DNA from 3 places in the Sphaerisporangium sp. NPDC051017 genome. Region 3 is predicted to be linked to each of the others. Evidence: riboswitches for the same ligand, from Rfam matches in the RefSeq annotation. Region 3 holds a riboswitch; each other region holds the start of a gene.
What was found. Region 3 has a riboswitch for cyclic di-AMP ahead of AB0M95_RS08790 (C40 family peptidase). Riboswitches for the same ligand answer to the same signal wherever they lie in the genome.
Positions count from the first base shown of each region.

Region 1: it holds a riboswitch for cyclic di-AMP, as region 3 does, so the genes downstream of both, AB0M95_RS02565 (NlpC/P60 family protein) here and AB0M95_RS08790 (C40 family peptidase) in region 3, are expected to answer to the same signal.
Region 2: it holds a riboswitch for cyclic di-AMP, as region 3 does, so the genes downstream of both, AB0M95_RS13170 (hypothetical protein) here and AB0M95_RS08790 (C40 family peptidase) in region 3, are expected to answer to the same signal.

Region 1 covers NZ_JBFBCI010000001.1:519,036-525,102, forward strand. The annotation lists gene AB0M95_RS02550 (L-aspartate oxidase) at 1-454, shown strand, start outside; gene AB0M95_RS02555 (type III pantothenate kinase) at 454-1,236, shown strand; gene AB0M95_RS02560 (LuxR C-terminal-related transcriptional regulator) at 1,822-1,986, shown strand; gene AB0M95_RS02565 (NlpC/P60 family protein) at 2,247-3,314, opposite strand; cyclic di-AMP (ydaO/yuaA leader) riboswitch at 3,320-3,521, opposite strand; gene AB0M95_RS02570 (amino-acid N-acetyltransferase) at 3,925-4,470, shown strand; gene AB0M95_RS02575 (RDD family protein) at 4,587-5,837, shown strand.
Region 2 covers NZ_JBFBCI010000012.1:32,706-38,772, reverse strand. The annotation lists gene AB0M95_RS13190 (GNAT family N-acetyltransferase) at 1-163, opposite strand, end outside; gene AB0M95_RS13185 (PP2C family protein-serine/threonine phosphatase) at 283-1,398, shown strand; gene AB0M95_RS13180 (response regulator transcription factor) at 1,410-2,015, opposite strand; gene AB0M95_RS13175 (site-2 protease family protein) at 2,266-3,570, shown strand; gene AB0M95_RS13170 (hypothetical protein) at 3,620-4,561, opposite strand; cyclic di-AMP (ydaO/yuaA leader) riboswitch at 4,611-4,745, opposite strand; gene galT (galactose-1-phosphate uridylyltransferase) at 4,812-5,891, opposite strand; gene AB0M95_RS13160 (DeoR/GlpR family DNA-binding transcription regulator) at 5,888-6,067, opposite strand, start outside.
Region 3 covers NZ_JBFBCI010000007.1:54,079-60,145, forward strand. The annotation lists gene AB0M95_RS08775 (hypothetical protein) at 1-399, shown strand, start outside; gene AB0M95_RS08780 (hypothetical protein) at 698-1,321, opposite strand; gene AB0M95_RS08785 (metalloregulator ArsR/SmtB family transcription factor) at 1,318-1,893, opposite strand; cyclic di-AMP (ydaO/yuaA leader) riboswitch at 2,312-2,470, shown strand; gene AB0M95_RS08790 (C40 family peptidase) at 2,553-3,092, shown strand; gene AB0M95_RS08795 (hypothetical protein) at 3,328-4,269, shown strand; gene AB0M95_RS08800 (M48 family metallopeptidase) at 4,293-5,588, shown strand; gene AB0M95_RS08805 (glycosyltransferase family 4 protein) at 5,585-6,067, shown strand, end outside.

The DNA of each region.
Region 1 (6,067 bases), on a different contig from region 3:
CCGCGACACCCGCAAGACCCTCGCCGGCCTGCGCGCCCTGGAGAAGTACGCGGTGAGGTGCGGCGGCGGCGTGAACCACCGGATGTCCCTTTCGGACGCGGCCTTGATCAAGGACAATCACGTGGTGGCGGCGGGTGGGGTCGCCGAGGCGTTCCGCGCGGTGCGGGCGGCGTACCCCGGCCTGCCCATCGAGGTGGAAGTCGACCGGATCGACCAGCTCGAACCCGTGCTGGCGGAAGGGGCGGAGGAGATCCTGCTGGACAACTTCACCGTCGAAGAGCTCGCACTGGCCGTGCGCCTGGTGGACGGCAGGGCGCGCCTGGAGGCCAGCGGCGGTCTCAGGCTGGAATCGGCGCGTGAGGTCGCCGAAACCGGGGTCGACTACCTTGCTGTGGGGGCGCTGACCCACTCCGCGCCCGCACTCGACATCGCTCTGGACCTACGGGGGGCTTGATGCTGCTCACGATCGACGTCGGCAACACCCACACCGTGCTCGGCCTCTTCGAAGGCGAGGAGCTGATCGAGCACTGGCGCCTCGCCACGGACGCGAGGCGCACCGCCGACGAGATCGCGGTCGTCCTCCAGGGGCTGCTCGGCCAGAGCCCCCTGCTCAAGGGCGCCGACATCAGCGGCATCTCCATCTGCTCCACCGTCCCGTCCGTGCTGAACGAGATGCGTGAGATGTGCCGGCGCTACTACGGCGACGTCACGGCCGTCATCGTGGAGCCCGGCGTGCGCACCGGCGTGCCGGTGCGCATGGACAACCCCAAGGAAATCGGCAGCGACCGCATCGTCAACGCGCTCGCCGCCATCACGTTGTACGGCGGGCCGTGCGTGATCGTCGACTTCGGCACGGCCACCTCGTTCGACGCCGTGTCCGCCAAGGGCGAGTACGTCGGCGCGGTCACCGCCCCCGGCATCGAGATCTCCGTGGACGCCCTGGCGGCCGCGGGCGCGCAGCTCCACAAGGTGGAGCTCGTGCGCCCGCGCTCGATGATCGCCAAGAACACCGTCGAGGCGCTCCAGGCCGGCATCATCTACGGCTTCGCCGGGCAGGTGGACGGCATCGTCGAGCGCATGGCGCCCGAGCTCGCCGCCGACCCGGACGACGTCACGGTCGTGGCCACCGGCTCGCTCGCCTCCCCCGTGGTGGACGAGGCGCGCTCGATCGACGTGCACGAGCCGTGGCTCACGCTCATCGGATTGCGGCTCATCTACAACCGCAACACCAGCTGACCCATTCGTCCGCGCGGGCGCGCATCGGCCGAGATCCATATCGAAGCGCCCGCGCCGATTACGCGGCCGGGCGAGGTCCATAGCGTCTAAAGCCGGTCCCGGGGACACCTTCCGTACGTGGGCGCGTTCGGCCGAAAAAGGTCGGAATGGGCCAGTGATTTCACGGATAATTACGGGCGGAGACGCGTTGATCTTATATGCGCGGTGGGGGTGATCCCACCGTACGCGCCGCCGAGTCCGTCGTCGACCAGCATCGCGGGCGGCCGGGGCCGCGTCCCCGGCCGGTGCCCTCCTCGATCTTCACGCCTGTCGGCCCCCCAGCCTACGGGTTCGCGAACATGTCATGAGTAGTTCACATATGCACTGGTATGTCAATCAAGAAGGGAACGCCTATGGAGGGTCGGAGCTTGACGACCTTTGAACGTGGCGTTTACCGTTCCTGACGGGCGAGCCAGAAGCATTCCAGTATGTTGCCGAGTTCGTCGTGGGGGAGGACACCCGATGGCGTATCCGGATCTGGTTTCCCGAGGGAATGACATTCCCCCGGGATCAGACGGCGTGGGGTTGAGTGACGATGATCTTCTCTTGCTCGCCGAACTGGCCAAGGGCGTGACCGTCGACCGTGTGGGTCGGCGGCTCGACGTCAGCGGCCGTACGGTCCGGCGCCGCCTCCGGGGCATCTGCGACCGCATCGGCGTCGCCACCGCCATCGAGGCCGTGGCATGGGCGGCCCGCCGCAGGCTGATCTAGCCGATCCAGCCCGCGAGAGCCGGCCACCCCGGGAACCGGTCGCCCACCACCCGGGGTGCGCCTGTGTCAGCCGATCCTGTGCCGGCCTGTGCATCGGCGTCGGCCCGTGTATCGGCCCGATGCCGGCCGCCCCGGCCGGACTCGGTCGGCCCGGCCAGGTCGGCACGGTTGGTTCGGTCGGCCCGGCCAGGTCGGTTCGGTTGGTTCGGCCAGGTCGGTTCGGTTGGTTCGGTCGGCCCGGCCAGGTCGGTTCGGTCGGCTCAGTCGGCGATGCGCACGGCTCCGGCGAACGGACGGTTGCCCAGCGGGACGACCCGCACGACGTCACCCGTGCGCGGGGCGTGCACCATCATTCCGCCCCCGATGTAGAGGCCGACGTGGTGCAGGTCGCCGTAGAAGAACACCAGGTCGCCCGGGCGCATGTCCTCCCGGTTGATGTGCGTGCCCGCCGTCCACTGGTCGCCGGTGTAGTGTGGCAGGCTGATGCCGACCTTCTGGTAGGCCCACATCACCAGGCCGGAGCAGTCGTAGGTGCTCGGGCCCGCCGCGCCCCACACGTACGGCTTGAGCTGCTGGGTCATCGCCCACCTGGCGGCCTCGGCGGCCTTGCCCTGGCCCGGGATCGGGATGTCGATGCGGGTGGCCCGCCCGTACGTCTGCCCGGCCTGCGACAGCGCCCGCTTGAACAGCGTGCTCTCGGTCTTGGCGACCAGCTTGCGGATCTTGTCGCGCTGTGAGGACAGATCGGCGACGAGCTTCTTGACCTCGCCTTCGCGCGCCTTGGCGCTTTCCTTCGCGCGTTCGGCGATGTCCATGGACTTGGTGATCTGGGAGACCTCCTCGCCCTGCTGCAACTGGAGGGCGTAGGTGGTCGCGGCGCGGTCCAGGTAGCCGTCGGGGTCGCCGGACATCGCCAGCGCCAGGGAGGAGCCCACACCGCCGGTCATGTACGCGTCCTGGGCGTACAGGGCCGCCTGGCGGCGCTTCTCCTCCAGGTCGGTCTCGCTGCGCGTGAGCGTCTTCTTGGCGAGCTCGGCCGAGCGCTGCGCCTGCTTCAGGCGTTCCTTCTGGCCGTTGTACTGCTCGGTGAGCGACTCGATCTGCTCGTAGAGGCTCTCGACCTGGTTCTTGAGGTCCTTGAGGCTCGGCTTCGGCTCGGCGGTCGCCGACACGAGCGGCGAGCCGAACGTCAGGACGGTCAGGGCGGCGGTGACGAGCGCGATCCGGCGGGGAAGACGCTTGGTGACTCCGCCGGCTTGGGCGCGCTCCGTACGTTTGGGACGGGCATGCCTGCCCGCGCTTCTACCAGGCGTGCGCCTAGGCTGCACCAACGAGCTCCTCTCCTCGGCCGCCTACCGGGTTAGCTGACGGGTTCGGGCCGGAGTAGCCCTACCGAGCGCGCGACCACAGAGGACACGTCCATGCCCTCCCTCTCGGATTCACCCCGGGATGGCGGCCCGCCGGGGGCGTGCCCCCTGCGTGCGCCGTTGGGTCCCCGGTTCCCGCCGCTTACGGGGGTGCGGCCGGGATTCGGCGGCGCGGCCACCGCTGTGCGATGACCGGTATCGACGCTGGACACTAGTGCAGCTCAGGTTCCGCCTCAACCGGAACTGCGGATTCTGTTGAGGTTTCACAACCGGGACATCACAGGATGATCACGCTCCAAGTGCTTGCGGGGCTGCATTACCCTGCGTTTATGCGTTTTTGACCTCAAGTCGGGCGCACGTGACGCAGGTCCGCGACTGTGCGGAACGTCATATCCCGCCGAAGCGGATGTCGTCGCCGTCTCTTTGACGCCACGCGTTCACTCCGTCACCATCCGCCACGCCGATATCGAGGGGGCGGGGTTTCGGGCGGTCCGATACCGCGATCGATCCCGGAATCGATGCGGTAACGCCGGCGGCGGCGGACCCGCGCGGGAGGATACCCTGGCGCTTCATGGAGCAGGTCGTGGAGTCCGTGCCCTCCGGCAGCACGGTGGTGGTGCGACGAGCCCGCACGCCCGACGTCCGGGCCATCAGGCGGCTCGTCGACACCTACTCCGGCGACGGCCCGCGCCTGCTGCGCAAGTCGACGGTCACCCTTTACGAGGACGTCCAGGAGTTCTGGGTCGCCGAACGGGACGGCGCGGTCGTCGGATGCGGGGCGCTTCACGTCCTCTGGGAGGATCTGGCCGAGATTCGCACCGTTGCGGTCGATATCGGCTGCCGTGGCATGGGAATCGGGCATATGATCGTCGGCGCGCTCATCGACGCGGCTCGCGATCTGGGGCTGCGGCGGGTCTTCTGCCTGACGTTCGAGGTCGAATTCTTCGCCAGGCACGGTTTCGCCCCCATCCAGGGCACTCCGGTGTCTCCTGAGGTGTACGCCGAGTTGCTCGACTCCTACGATGAGGGCGTAGCCGAGTTCCTCGATCTGGAACATGTCAAGCCCAACACCCTCGGCAACACGCGGATGCTCCTCCATTTGGTCCCCCGATCTTGACCCTCGCGATGACCTGATGGAAAGGTGACTGTTGATGCGGCTGTCGCTACGTTGGGCAACACCACTGCATGCGTGTCTGACATATGCCGCATGCGAAGCCGAAGTGAGGTGACACGGTGAGCACCGGACAGCCGCCGTACCCCCGCGACGAACCGGACGGCCACCAGCCGTCGTCCGGATCTCCGCAATACGGGCATCAGAACGCAGATCCTGAGGTGACGGTCGTCCACCGTCCTCAGCCGACATCGGAACACCCCAACCAGTACGGCCAGCAGCAGGGCTACGGCCAGCAGTACGGCCAGCAGGGTCAGCAGTACGGTCAGCAGCAGGGCTACGGCCAGCCGGCGGCCGGCCAGGGCTATGGTCAGCAGAGTCAGCAGGGCTACGGCCAGCAGGGCTACGGCGACCAGGGCTACGGCGACCAGGCGTACGGGCAGCAGCAGGCGTCCTATGGTCAGCAGGGTCAGCAGGGCCAGCAGTCGTACGGGCAGCAGCCGCAGTACGGTCAGCAGGGCCAGCAGCAGGGCTACGGCGACCAGGGTTACGGTCAGCAGAGCCAGCAGCAGGGTTATGGCCAGCAGGCGGGGGGTTACGGCCAGCAGCAGGGCTACGGTCAGCAGTACGGCCAGCAGGGGCAGCAGGCCCAGCCGGGGTACGGCGACCAGGGCTACGCCCAGCAGGGGTACGGCCAGCAGCAGGGCTACGGCGAGCAGTACGGCCAGCAGCAGGCGCAGTACGGGCAGCAGAGCTACAACCAGCCCGGGCACTCCCCGCAGGGCTACGGCCAGCAGGGGTACGGCCAGGCGCCCGGCTACCAGCAGTCGTACGGTGCCGCCGCCGCAGGCCCGGTCCCCCCGGGCGCGCCGGCGCCGCTGGCGGAGTGGTGGCAGCGCCTCGTCGCCCGCATCATCGACGCCGTGATCCTCGCGATCCCGACGTTCATCCTCACCGCCGTCATCGCCGCCATCTTCGTCACCTCGCCGAGCTTCGACGCGAGCACGGGGACGATCATCGAGGGCGGCGGTGCCTTCATCGCCGGGCTGCTCGGCGCGATCATCATCGGCCTGGCCTACGTCGCCTACGAATTCCTGATGCTCCGGCAGCGCGGCCAGACGATCGGCAAGATCGCCATGGGCATCAAGGTCGTCCCGGTGGGCGGCTCCGTGCAGTCGCCGCTCGCCACCGACGTGGTGGGCAAGCGCGCGCTCGTCCTCTACGGGCCGAGGTTCCTCCAGTGGATTCCGTTCCTCGGCTGGATCGCCGGCCTCTTCGCGCTCGTGAACCTCCTGTGGCTGTTCTGGGACAAGCCGCTGCAGCAGACCCTTCACGACAAGGTCGCGAACACGGTCGTCGTCAAGGTCAAGTAGTTACGTCGCCGTATCAGGGCCGGGGGGTGCTCCTCCGGCCCTGACGCGTGTCCGGGGCCGGCCGCCGCCCGGGCGGGGCGGGACCCCGGACTTCGCGATCGGTGACGCCAACATCGGCGAATCGGTAACGGACAGACCTGTATATGCGATAGGACCTTGCACGAACCCGAATCCACCTTCGCTTGTCGCGAAAGGCGATCAGATGACCGCAGAACCGCCCCGAGTCGGTC
Region 2 (6,067 bases), on a different contig from region 3:
CGAGCATGCGGTCGAACTCCATCAGGGCCTTGAACCGCTCGACCCGCGCGGGGCTGTAGTCCTCGACGAAGGCTTCTTGGTCGATCTCCACCCATTGCGGCCAATCCGACTCGTCCATGGGGCGGATGACCGTCTCTGGCCTGGGCTTTGGTTGGCTGTTCATCCGATTAACGTTAGGACCGGGCAAACCGGATCGGCCACCTAATATCCCCGTTTAATGATCAAGGTCTTGGTCAAGTCTGCTGCCCAAAGGGCCGGGGGACAGATAGAGTCGAGGCCATCATGAGTTCTCGTCCGGCGCCGCTGATCCCTCCACGGCTCCGCGCGATCTTGGTTCGCGTCCCGTTCCTCGTGCGGATCGTGCGCTTCCTCCGCAGGGGGCCACTGGCGCGCGACCGGAACCTTCTCATCACCCTCAGCGCGCTCACGCTCCTGCTCGGCGCGCTCGCCGCGCGGGTCTCCGCCGAGTGGTTCTCGCCCAGCCTGCTCATCCTGGTCACGCTGGTCGGCGGGCTCCAGCTCCGGCTGCGCAGTCTGGCCGTCCTCATCGGCGCGGTGGGGGTCGCGCTGGCCTACATCGCCGCAGTCCTGGGCTTCCGGTCGGTCGGCCCCGGGCTGCTCGTCACCGTCGGCTTCACCACCGTGCTCGCCTTCCTCATGGCCCGTACGCGCGGCAAGCTCGGCGTCCAGGGCCTGCGCGGCGACGCCATGCTGCTGGAACTGCGCGACCGGCTCAAACGGCAGGGCGACCTGCCCGCGCTGCCCAAGGACTGGGGCAGGCGCGTCGTGCTCAAGCAGGCGGGTGGCTCCTCCTTCGGCGGAGACTTCCTGGTCTCCACGCGCCACGGGTCGATCCTGGAGGTCGCGCTGGTCGACGTGTCCGGCAAGGGCGTGGACGCGGGCACGCGCGCCCTCATGCTGTCGGGCACGTTCGGGGGTCTGCTGGGCTCGGTCGAGTCGTTCCTGCCCGCCTGCAACGCCTACCTCCACCGCCAGCCCGAGGGGGAGGGGTTCGTCACGGCCGTCCACCTGCGCCTCGACCTGGCCACCGGGGCCTACGAGATCACCTCGGCCGGCCATCCCCCCGTGGTGAAGTTCGACGCGGGAACGGGCACCTGGCAGGTGTCGGCGGCCAAGGGCGTGGTCCTGGGCGTCGTGCCCGATCTGCACTGCGAGCCCGACAGCGGCGTCCTGCACAAGGGCGACGCGCTCATGCTCTACACCGACGGGCTGATCGAGCAGCCCGGGCGGGACATCGATTCCGGCCTCGACCGGCTGCTCGGAGAGGCCGAGCGCCTGGTGCCCTCGGGCTTCCACGACGGCGCGGGTCCCCTCGTCAACTCGATGTCCGCGGGGCACAACGACGACTGCGCCCTCATCCTCATCTGGCGTCCCTGACCTGCCGGTCTCTACAGCCAGCCCGCCTCGGCGGCGATCCTGACGGCGTCCACGCGGTTGCGCGCCCCTGTCTTGCAGATGATGCGGGATAAGTGGTTTCGGACCGTTCCTACGGATAAATAGAGCTTCGCCGCGATCTCCTTGGAGGCGGCCCCCTGCGCCGCGATGCGCAGCACGTCCATCTCGCGGGGCGTCAGCGGGTTGTCGGCCGAGGTCAGCGCGGCGATGGCGAGGTCGGAGTCGACGGCCTTGCGCCCGGCGGCGACGCGGCGGATGCCGTCCGCGAGGTGCTCGGGGGCGATGTCGATGCTCAGGAATCCCAGCGCGTGGGCCGCGAAGGCGCGCCGGACCTGGCCTGGATTGGGCTGGCCCGACAGCAGCAGCACCCGGCAGCGGGGAGCCTTCTCGTGCAGGCGCGCGGCGGCGGTGAACCCGTCGACGTCCGGAAGGTCCACGTCGATCACCGCGGCGTCCGGGTCGAGTTCAAGCGCGGCCGGGATGATGTATTCGCCGGAGGCGACATCGGCGATCACCATGAGATCCTGCTCCCCGTTCAGCGACGCCACCAGTCCCCGGCGTACCAGCGGGAGATGTTCGGCGACCAGGATGCGTATCAAGGCGCTCCCTTGAGTGGCCCTGGAACAGATCCGGCAAATGCCGCTTCGCCGGTTCATATCCCACGGTGTCTAGATGATTGCTTACCGTCAATGCAGTCTCCCGATTCGGTCCACGCCGCGCAAGTCACTCCTACGGTTGGTCGTCGATGCGGTCTTTCGGGGTACGGCGGGGTCCGCCGGGGAGTTCGGTTAGGCTCGGAGGGGGCAATGTAAACAGCAGGCATCTTCTCCGCAGGTGGGGGTAGCACCTATGAGCTGGCTCATCGTGGCCGGGTTTCTCATCTTCTTCCTCGGGATGGCCTTGTCCATTGCCCTGCACGAGTTCGGGCACCTGGTACCCGCCAAGTTCTTCGGGGTCAGGGTCACGCAGTACATGGTCGGTTTCGGTCCGACGGTCTGGTCGCGGCGCCGCGGTGAAACCGAATACGGCCTGAAGTGGATTCCGTTCGGCGGTTACATCCGCATGATCGGCCCGCTGCCCCCGCGGCCCGACGACGGCGGCAAACTGCGCTCCATGCCCACCGGCCCCTGGCAGGGCCTCATCGAGAGCGCCCGGCAGGCATCTCTGGAGGAGGTCGGCCCCGGCGACGAGGACCGCGTCCTGTACCGCAAGCCGTGGTGGCAGCGCCTCATCATCTTCCTCGGCGGCCCGCTGATGAACTTCGTGCTGGCCTTCGCCCTGTTCTCGGTCGTCTTCATGGGCTTCGGCATCGAGGTCACCAAGCCCACCGTCGCCAAGGTCTCCGAGTGCGTCATGACCCTCGCGCAGGAGACCAAGGGGCAGAAGTGCGACTCGTCCTTCAAGCCCACGCCCGCCGCGCAGGCGGGCCTGCGGACGAACGACACGATCGTCTCCTTCGGCGGCACGCCCGTGCGCACCTGGGAGGACGCCACCCGGCTGATCCGCGCGCACGGCGCCGGCCCCGTCGCCATCGGCATCCACCGCGACGGCAAGCCGATGACGCTCACCACCACCCTCATCGCCCAGGACCGCCCCTCGGCCGCCGATCCGAGGAAGATGGACAAGAACGTCGGCTTCCTCGGCGTCACGCCCGTCATCGTCGTCGAGAAGCAGGGGCCGGGGTACGCCGTCGGCGCGATGTGGAACATGACCGTCCGCACGGCGCAGGCCCTGGCGCAGTTCCCCCAGAAGCTCGTCGGCGTGTACCAGGCAGCCTTCGGCGGGGCCGAGCGCGCGATCGACAGCCCGCAGAGCGTCGTCGGCGCGGGCAGGATCGGCGGTGAGATCGCCGCCTCCAAGCTCCCGCTGGAGGGGAAGATCGCCCTGTTCCTCCAGTTGCTCGGCGGCATGAACCTCGCGGTCGGCATGTTCAACCTCGTCCCGCTGCTGCCCCTGGACGGTGGCCAGATCGCGGGCGCGCTGTGGGAGGGCCTCAAGCGCGGGTACGCCCGGGTGCGCCGCCGCGCGATGCCGGGGCACGTCGACATCGCCAAGGCCCTGCCGCTGACGTACGGCGTGGTGGCGGTGCTGTTCGTGGTCTTCGGCCTGCTGATCTACGCCGACATCGTCAACCCGATCCGCCTGACGGGCTGACCCTCACTCGCCGGAGGCGCCGCCCGGCCGGCGGCGCCTCGTCCGGCGTTCAGTACATCGAGATGTGCACGTGGTCGAAGTGGTTGGCCGTGACGCCGCCCCGGTCCTCCATCGCGCGCCAGCCCGGGAAGCCCAGGTTGTAGATGCGCTGCCGGTAGATGACGTACTTCACGCCCAGCTTGCCGCCGTTCTTGATCGCCCAGGCGGCGATCGCGCCGCCCAGCGCCGCCTGTCCGGCGGACGGCATCGCGCCGCCCGAGCTGAGCATGAAGTCGCAGGCCCTCCCCAGCGGATGCTCGCCGGAGTCCTCGGGCCGGTAGCAGCCGACCGGGAAGCTCAGGTCGAAGTGGCTGCGCACCTCCGCCCGCATCAGGCGCATCCGCGGGGTGATGTTGTCGCTCCCGGCGGGCAGTTCGGGGGCCCACGATCCGTTGGCCCGCTTGCCGGGCGCGTTCGGCACGAGCGCGTCCAGCTTGTCCTTGATCTGGCCGATCAGCCGCTCGGCGTCCTTGCGCTGAGCGGTCACCTCGGCCACGTCGCCGCGCAGGCGCACGGTGAGCCGCGCGGCCTCGTCCGAGGCTTTCCTGCGCTCGTCCCGTACCACCGCGAACTTCGCGATCTTGGCGTTCTGCTCTTCCTGGAGCTGGAGGAGCAGGGCGGCGCCGCCGTAGCCGGGGGACATGAGCTGGCCCGCGACGCCGAGGTCGCCCGCCTGGTACTGGAGCTGGGCGAGGTCGCCCACCTGCTCCTGCACCGCCTCCAGGCCCTGCTCGGCCTCCTTGAGGCGTGAGCGCGACGCCTTCTCGGCCGCCTTGGCCTCGGCCACGGCGACGCGCTTGGCGTTGTACTTCTCGATCAGCCGGTCGACCTGCTTGCCGAGCGATTCCAGTTGTGCCTTGAGCTGCTTCTCCGTCGGTTTGGGGGCGGCGCTCGCGGCCGCCGCCGGGGCGAGCGTGTGCCCGGCCATGGTGAACATGGTGAGAACGGTCATGACGCCTGCGGCCACGGTGGCGTGGCGGCCGGTGGTCGGGGGCAGAGCCCTCTCCTCTCCATCCGCCGACCGGGTTAGCTGACGGGTTCGGGCCGGAGCAGCCCTACCACGACGTGGATTCACCCCAGAACCGTTGGGTCCCCGGTTCCCGGGCGGGGCACCCGGGATTAGGCGTACCGGCCGTTACGGCCGGTGTTCGATGGATGTTAGTGGTTGACCGTACCTCGCGGTAGCTTTGTGGTGAATTGTCCTAAAAACCGTCTTGTGTCCGGAGTTGTCGGGCCGCCTCCTCGGGCGGCACGTCGTTCACGAAGGCGCCCATGGCGGACTCCGACCCCGCCAGGTACTTCAGCTTCTGCGGCGCCCTGCGGATGCTGAAAAGCTGCAGGTGCAGGTAGGCGAGGTCGCGCCCCTCGCGCACCGGCGCCTGGTGCCAGGCCGCGACGTACGGCATGGGCACGTCGAACAGGCCGTCCAGCCGCCGTAGCACCCCGGTGTACAACGGGCCGAACGCCGCGCGCTCCTCCACGTTCAGCGACCCCAGGTCGGGGACCCGCCGGTTCAGGTACACGTGCACCTCGAACGGCCAGCGCGCCGCGGCGGGGACGAACGCCGTCCAGTGGTCGTTCGCCGCCACCACGCGGATCTCGGCCTTGCGCTCGGCCGCCAGAACGTCGGCGAACAGGTCGCCGCCCGTACGCTCGCGGTAGCGCGCGGCGGAGGCGAGCATCTGCCGGGTCCGCGGGGTCACGTACGGATACGCGTAGATCTGCCCGTGCGGGTGCGACAGGGTGATGCCGATCTCCGCGCCGCGGTTCTCGAAGCAGAACACCTGCTCCACGCCCGGCAGCGCGGACAGCTCCGCCGTCCGGTCCGCCCAGGCCGTCAGGACCAGATCGACCCGCTCGGGGGAGAGCGCGGCGAACGAGGAATCGTGCTCGGAGGTGAAGCACACCACCTCGCACCGCCCCACGCCGGGCCGCACCTCGCTCAGCCCGCCGGGCTCCTCGTAGGTGCCCTCGTGGTCGCTGAAGGAGGGGAAGCGGTTCTCGAACACCGCGACGTCGTACTCGGGGGAGGGGATCTCGGTCCGCCTGCCGGGCACCGAGGGGCACAGCGGGCACTGGTCGGCCGGAGGCAGGAACGTACGGCCCTGCCGGTGCCCGGCGACGGCGACCCACTCGTCCATGATCGGGTCGTGGCGGAGCTCGGAGGCCCGGGGCCGCGCGGGCAGCTCGCGCGTGTCGGGCGCGCCGCGGTCGGCGTCGTCACGCCGGTCGAAATAGATCAGCTCGCGTCCGTCGGCCAGGTGGGTGACGGTTCGCTTCACTGGGCCGCCACCTGCGCCGCCTCGCCCGGTTCCGCCAGCACCAGCGTGCCGACCTGGTCGGACAGCAGGGGCCTCGCCTCCTCCGGCAGGCCCGTGTCGCTGACCAGCACGTGCGCCTCCTCCAGTTTGGCGATCGTGCTGATGCCGACGGTGCCCCACTTGGTGTGGTCGGCCAG
Region 3 (6,067 bases):
CTGCTGGCCGCTCTGGAGGCGCCGCTCGTGGGCTGGAGCAGCCTTGCCGCGGGCGCCGATCAGCTCTTCGCCGAGATCCTCCTGCGCCTCGGAGGCGAGTTGCGGGTCGTCGTGCCGTCCCGCGGGTACGAGGCGACGTTCCGGGGCCCGGACCTGGACGCCTACCACCGGCTGCTCGCCGCCGCCGGCGTCGTGACGGTGCTGGACTTCGCGGAGCCGGGGGCGGCCGCCTACCACGCCGCCGGGTGCTTCGTCGTCGAGAACTCCGAGATCGTCGCGGCCGTCTGGGACGGCAGGCCCGCGCGCGGGCTCGGGGGGACGGCCGACGCCATCCGGCACGCCCGCGACCACGGGCGCGAGGTCGTGGTCATCTGGCCGGAGGGCGTCGAGCGCTTCTGAGCCGGTCTCCGGCCGCCCGCCCGCCCGGGCCGTTCTGTACGGAGCCGTTCCGCTGCGGCCGATGGCTCCAGGGTAATACTGTGCTATCGAGATATATGACGAATTGACTTCTGCGAAAAGCTCGGAACATGGGGGAATGGTTTGCTTTCCGAGAGATTCCCGTTCTGACGTACGGCCGGGGGGTGAGGTTCTCGGTACCCTTCGTGGGGATAATTGATGACAATTCCGCAAAACCGAGTATTGACTTCGGCTCGCTTTCCTGGATGCAAGAGCGACTTAGTCCATATTGCTGTCCAATTCAGGACACGGCGGGAGCATCGGGAAGGTCGCGGTCACGCTTGAGAGGCCCCGCGAGCAGGATGAAGCCCGTCAGGGTCATCCCGCCGGTCATGATCCACATGGCGGGCCGCACGCCGAGGGAGTCGCCCAGCGCGCCGCCGAGCAGAGCGCCGAGCGGGATCGTGCCGAGGTTGACGAACTGCATGGACACCGACGCCCGGCCCAGAAGGTGACGCGGCGTGTACACCTGCCGGAAACTCCCCTTGATCACGTTGCCCGCCACCACCCCCGCGGCGATGACGAACCCGCCCCCCATCGCCGGCGCCAGCCCCCATCCCGGGAACGCGGCCGGGATCAGCAGGACGAACGGCAGGCACCCGATCTCGGCCGCCGGCACGCCCACGACCAGCGCGTTCGCCTGCAGGACGGTGATGGCCACGAGCGGCAGGGCCACAGTGGTGACCGAGCTTCCGAACGCGCCGGCCGTCTCGCCGACCCACAGCAGCCGGAAGTCGCGCTCGCGTAGCAGCCCGCCGCGCCTCCGAAGCCCGGGGGGACGGGCGTCCGCGCTCGGGGTTTCGGGGGGCAGGGTACCGGTGCCGGCGGGGCGCGCCCACGCGGGCCGGGCGCGGCGGGCCTTCACGGGCGCCCCGGGACGCCGAAGGTGAACACGAACACCGGGTCGCGGCGCCGGCCGTCGTCCGGGATCTCCCGCGTGGCCCAGCGCTCGTAGAGGCCGATGACCTCGTGGGACAGCTCGGACAGCTCCGAGGGCGTCAGCCGCAGCCACTTGTCGGTGGAGAAGGGCGCGCCGTGCCACGCCTCGCGCTCCTCCTCGGAGGAGGCGTAGTAGGCGCGCACGAGGTTGACGTGGTGTTCGAGGTTGAGCGACTCGGCCGCGCCGGCGATGGCCGCGGAGGCGGGGTCGCCCTCGAAGTCGCGCGTGGACCAGCGGATCGCGTTCGCGACCAGGCGCCACCAGCGTTCCCGCCGGTCGCGGGCCAGCTCGGGTGCCTCCTCGATCAGCTCTCCCGAGGCCAGGACGCGCAGGTGGTGGCTGACGTTCGCGACCGCCTGGCCGGTGTGGTCGGCCAGCATGCTGACCGTGCAGGGCCCGTAGACCCGCAGGGCGTCCATGAGCCGCCTGCGTAGGGGGTGGGCAAGGGCCGCCAGGACGCGGGAGTCGGTGATCTGCCGGACGTTCTCGTTCTCCATGGCCCCACGCTGGCATGCACAACGATTACTGTGCAAGAGGAATTGCTAAACACCTCTTGCATACTTGCATCTCTAGAGAGACCGCGCGGTCGGTCCCGGGCGACCAAGATCGCTAACTCGTGTGACTCCCGTGGCCGGTGGGACTTCTATCGGGCCAAGTTTCGGGATATGTGAGGGGAATCACATTCGGGTAACAGGCGTCATTGATATGCAGGCGTTATCTGGCGAAGATCGCGTTATTTGATCTACGTTCACCGGGCTGACCCTTTGCCGTAAATTGGCAAATCTTGTACCTTCTGGGCCGCGGCGAGCACGCCATGCCGTCGCGTTGTAGGCCGGACCGTCGCGGGGGCCGGCTTATGCAAGACCATCCATTCGGCCGCCGCCGTGAACACATAGGGAAACCGAGAAAACCACAGGCGGTGGTCTGCCGAATCCGTGCGGCAAGGAGCACGGAGCCGGGGAACCAATTGACCCCTACCCCAGGGGTCGGGGGTGAATCGGCGCCATTGCGCCGTAGGGCTACTTCCATGCCCGAATCCGTCAGCTAACCCGGTAGGCGTAAGTGGAAGAACCAAGGAGCGATCCTGTCCAGCACTACCCCTAGCCCCAGCCTGTCCAGATTCGCCCGGCTCTCCCTCAGCGGTGCCGCCCTCACCATGACGGCATCCGTCGCCGTGGTGCCGGTGCAGGCACCCTCGGCGGACGCGGCCGTCACGGCCATGGCGCAGAGCTCGGTCAAGGTCGGCAAGGTCATCAAGCCCGGCAAGACCGGGAAGACCTCCAAGACGACCAAGACGACCAAGACCACCAAGCTCACCAGGGCCGCCAGACAGCGGATCAAGGCGCACACCGCGGTGGAAGTGGCCAAGAAGCAGATCGGAGACCCGTACCGGTGGGGTGCCAGCGGCCCCGGTGCGTTCGACTGCTCAGGCCTGGTCGTGTACGCCTGGCGCAAGGCCGGTGTGAAGCTGCCGCGCATCGCGGCCAGCCAGTTCCGCTCCGTGCGGAAGAAGGTCTCCTGGAAGCACCTCAAGCCGGGCGACCTGATGTTCTTCTACGGACTGGGCCACGTCGGCATGTACGTCGGTCACGGCAAGATGATCCACTCTCCGCACAGCGGGACCCGTGTGCGGATCGACAAGCTGAACGGCTATCGCAAGAGCAGTTTCGTCGGAGCCGTTCGCCCCGGAGCGTGACCGGAGCGCGGGGGAACTTCCAAGGAGCCCTTTCCCCGGAAGCCTTCGCCCGCGCCCACCGGCCACGCGGCGGCCCCTCAGGGGCCCCGCCCGCCTCCACTCCCCTCGGAGGCGGGCGGGGCCTTCGGCGTTCCGGTCCGGAACACACGCGGAGACGGCGAAGCACCGGGCCGGGGAGCGGGTCGTGCCGCGCGGGGAGCGCCCCGGCGGGGGAGCGGCCAGGTAGATTGCCCGCATGCGCGTCGTGTGGCTGGGGACCGTGCTGGCGGGCCTGCTGGCCGCGCTGACCGTCCCCCCGTCGCCCCCGTCCCCCTCTGTGCCCCCACCGGCGCCCCCGTCCGCGTTCGTATCCCCGCACCTGCCCCCTGCGCCCCCGGGCATGTCCGCGGCCACGCCCCTGACCGCGCCGACCGTGCCCCCGACGCCCCCGGCGCCGGACGCCGTGACCGGCGAGCATCCGGAGATCTGGGGCCACGCGCGCGTTGTCCGCGGAACCCGCTCCCTGGTGATCGGCACGGCCACCGCGAGCGAAGCAGACCTCGCCGACCTCGCCCGCAGGGCCGACCGCGCGAGCCTCGTCGTCGCGCGGGTCGCCGGGCCGGTGCGCCCGCTGGTCCTGGTGCCCGCCACCACCGCGCAGGCGGCCACGCTCGCGGCCCCCGCCTCGGTGGACGGCCTCGCCGCCGTCGCCGCCACCGACCGCGTGATCATCGAGCCGGGCTCGTTCGCCCGCCTCAGCGACGCCGGCCGTGACGTCGTCCTCGCCCACGAGCTGACGCACGTCGCCACCGGGGCCGCGACCGACGCGCGCACCCCGAAATGGCTGGTCGAGGGCTTCGCCGACTACGTGGGCTACCTGCGCTCGGGCATCCCCGTCCGCGAGGCCGCCGCCGAGCTGGCCGCCGAGGTGCGCGCGGGCCGCACGCCGTCCGCGCTGCCCGGCCCGGACGATTTCGCCCCCGGATCGCCGCGCCTGGCCCAGGCGTACGAGGAGGCGTGGCTCGCCTGCCGGTATGTCGCGGCCCGTTACGGCGAACCCGCCCTGGTCGCCCTCTACCGTGAGTTCAGGAGGGGAGACAGGGCAGACGCGGCGGGGGCCCTCCCGCGCGCGCTCGGGGTGACGGCCGGGCGGTTCACCGGCGCCTGGCGCGCATACGTGAAGGCGGAGCTGTCCTGACGACGGCGGAAAGGCTGATATCGGTGGGGGAGCTGATCGAGGAGACCCGCCCGGGGCGGCGCATGGACGGGGGAATGCGCGCGGCCGGCATCGCCCTGGTCGTGCTCGGCGCGGCGGTGGCGGGGGTCGTCGCGGTGACGACGCCGTGGCAGGCCCTGAGCGGGGCCCGCGAGGTGCGGCCGGACCCCGCGCGCGACTTCACCGCCGCGCAGATCGACCGGGCCGCAGCGTTCGACTCGGCCGTCAGCCTGCCCGCCTACCTGTCGCTCGCGGTCACGCTGGTCGTGGCGGGCGTGTTCATCCTCACCTCGTTCGGCGCGTGGGCCGTCGACCGCCTCAGGGGGCCGTGGTGGCTGCGCGTCCCGCTCGGCGTGCTCGTCCTCTCGGCGGTGAGCCTGCTGCTGAAGTGGCCGCTCGGCATGTGGTACGAGACCCGCCTGCGCGCGTACGGGCTCTCCACCCAGGACTGGGCGGCGTGGTCCGCCGACCGGCTGAAGGGCTTCGCCGTCCAGGTCGTGACGACCGCCATCATGATCTTCGCCGTGGTCTGGCTGGCGCGCCGGTTCCGCGCCCGCTGGTGGATCCCGGCGTCGATCGGCGCCTTCGTGTTCACCGTCGCGGTCTCCTTCGTCTACCCGATCGTCGTGGAACCGCTGTTCAACGAATTCCGGCCGATGCCCGCCGGGCCGCTGCGCGCGGACCTGATCGCCATGGCCGCCCGCGACGGCGTCCCGGTCAAGGACGTCCTGGTCGCCGACGCCTCGCGCAGGACCACCGCCCTCAACGCCTACGTCTCCGGCTTCGGGGCGACGCGGCGCATCGTCGTCTACGACACGCTCCTGCGCGCCCCCGAGAAGGAGGTCGAGCTGGTCGTCGCGCACGAGCTCGGCCACGCCAAGCGGGGCGACGTCCTGTACGGCACGCTGGTCGGCGCGCTCGGGGCCGCGGCCGGGGCGTGCCTGCTGTTCCTCGTGGCCGGCGCTCCCAGCCTCCGGCGCCGCGCCCGGGTGCCCTCCGTGGGCGACCCGCGCGCCGTGGGGCTGCTGCTCGGGCTGATGGCCGTCGCCACCGTCCTGTCCGGCCCCGCCGAGAACGTCGTCAGCCGCGCGGTGGAGGCCAGGGCCGACCTGCACGCGCTGGACCTGACCCGCGACCCGGCGACGTTCGTCGCGATGCAGCGGCGGCTGGCCGTCACGAACCTCTCCGATCTGTCGCCGGACGCCCTCGAGTACATCCTGTACGCCTCCCACCCCACGCCCCCGCAGCGCATCGCCCTGGCGCGTTTCTGGGCCCGCCAGAACGGGCTGCCGGAGCCGTGACCCCGCAGGGCCGCACGCTGATCGTCACCAACGACTTCCCGCCGCGCCCGGGAGGCATCCAGGCGTTCGTCCACGCCCTCGCCGAGCGCCGCCCGCCGGGCTCCACCGTCGTGTACGCCTCGCGCTGGCCCGGCTGGGAGGAGTTCGACGCCCGCCGCCCGTACCCCGTGGTGCGCCACCCCACGTCGCTCATGCTGCCCCTGCCCGGGGTCGCCCGGCGGGCGGCGGCGCTGGTGCGCGAGCAGAAGTGCGAGACCGTCGTCTTCGGCGCCGCCGCGCCGCTCGGCCTGCTCGCTCCGGCGTTGCGCGCGGCCGGGGCCCGGCGGGTGGTCATGCTGACCCACGGCCACGAGGCCGCCTGGGCCGGGGTGCCGGGGGCGCGCGGCCTGCTCGCCAGGATCGGCGCGCACGCCGACGCCATCACCTACCTCGGCGAGTACACCAGGGAACGGCTGGCGCGGGTCGTCCCGCCGTCGCGC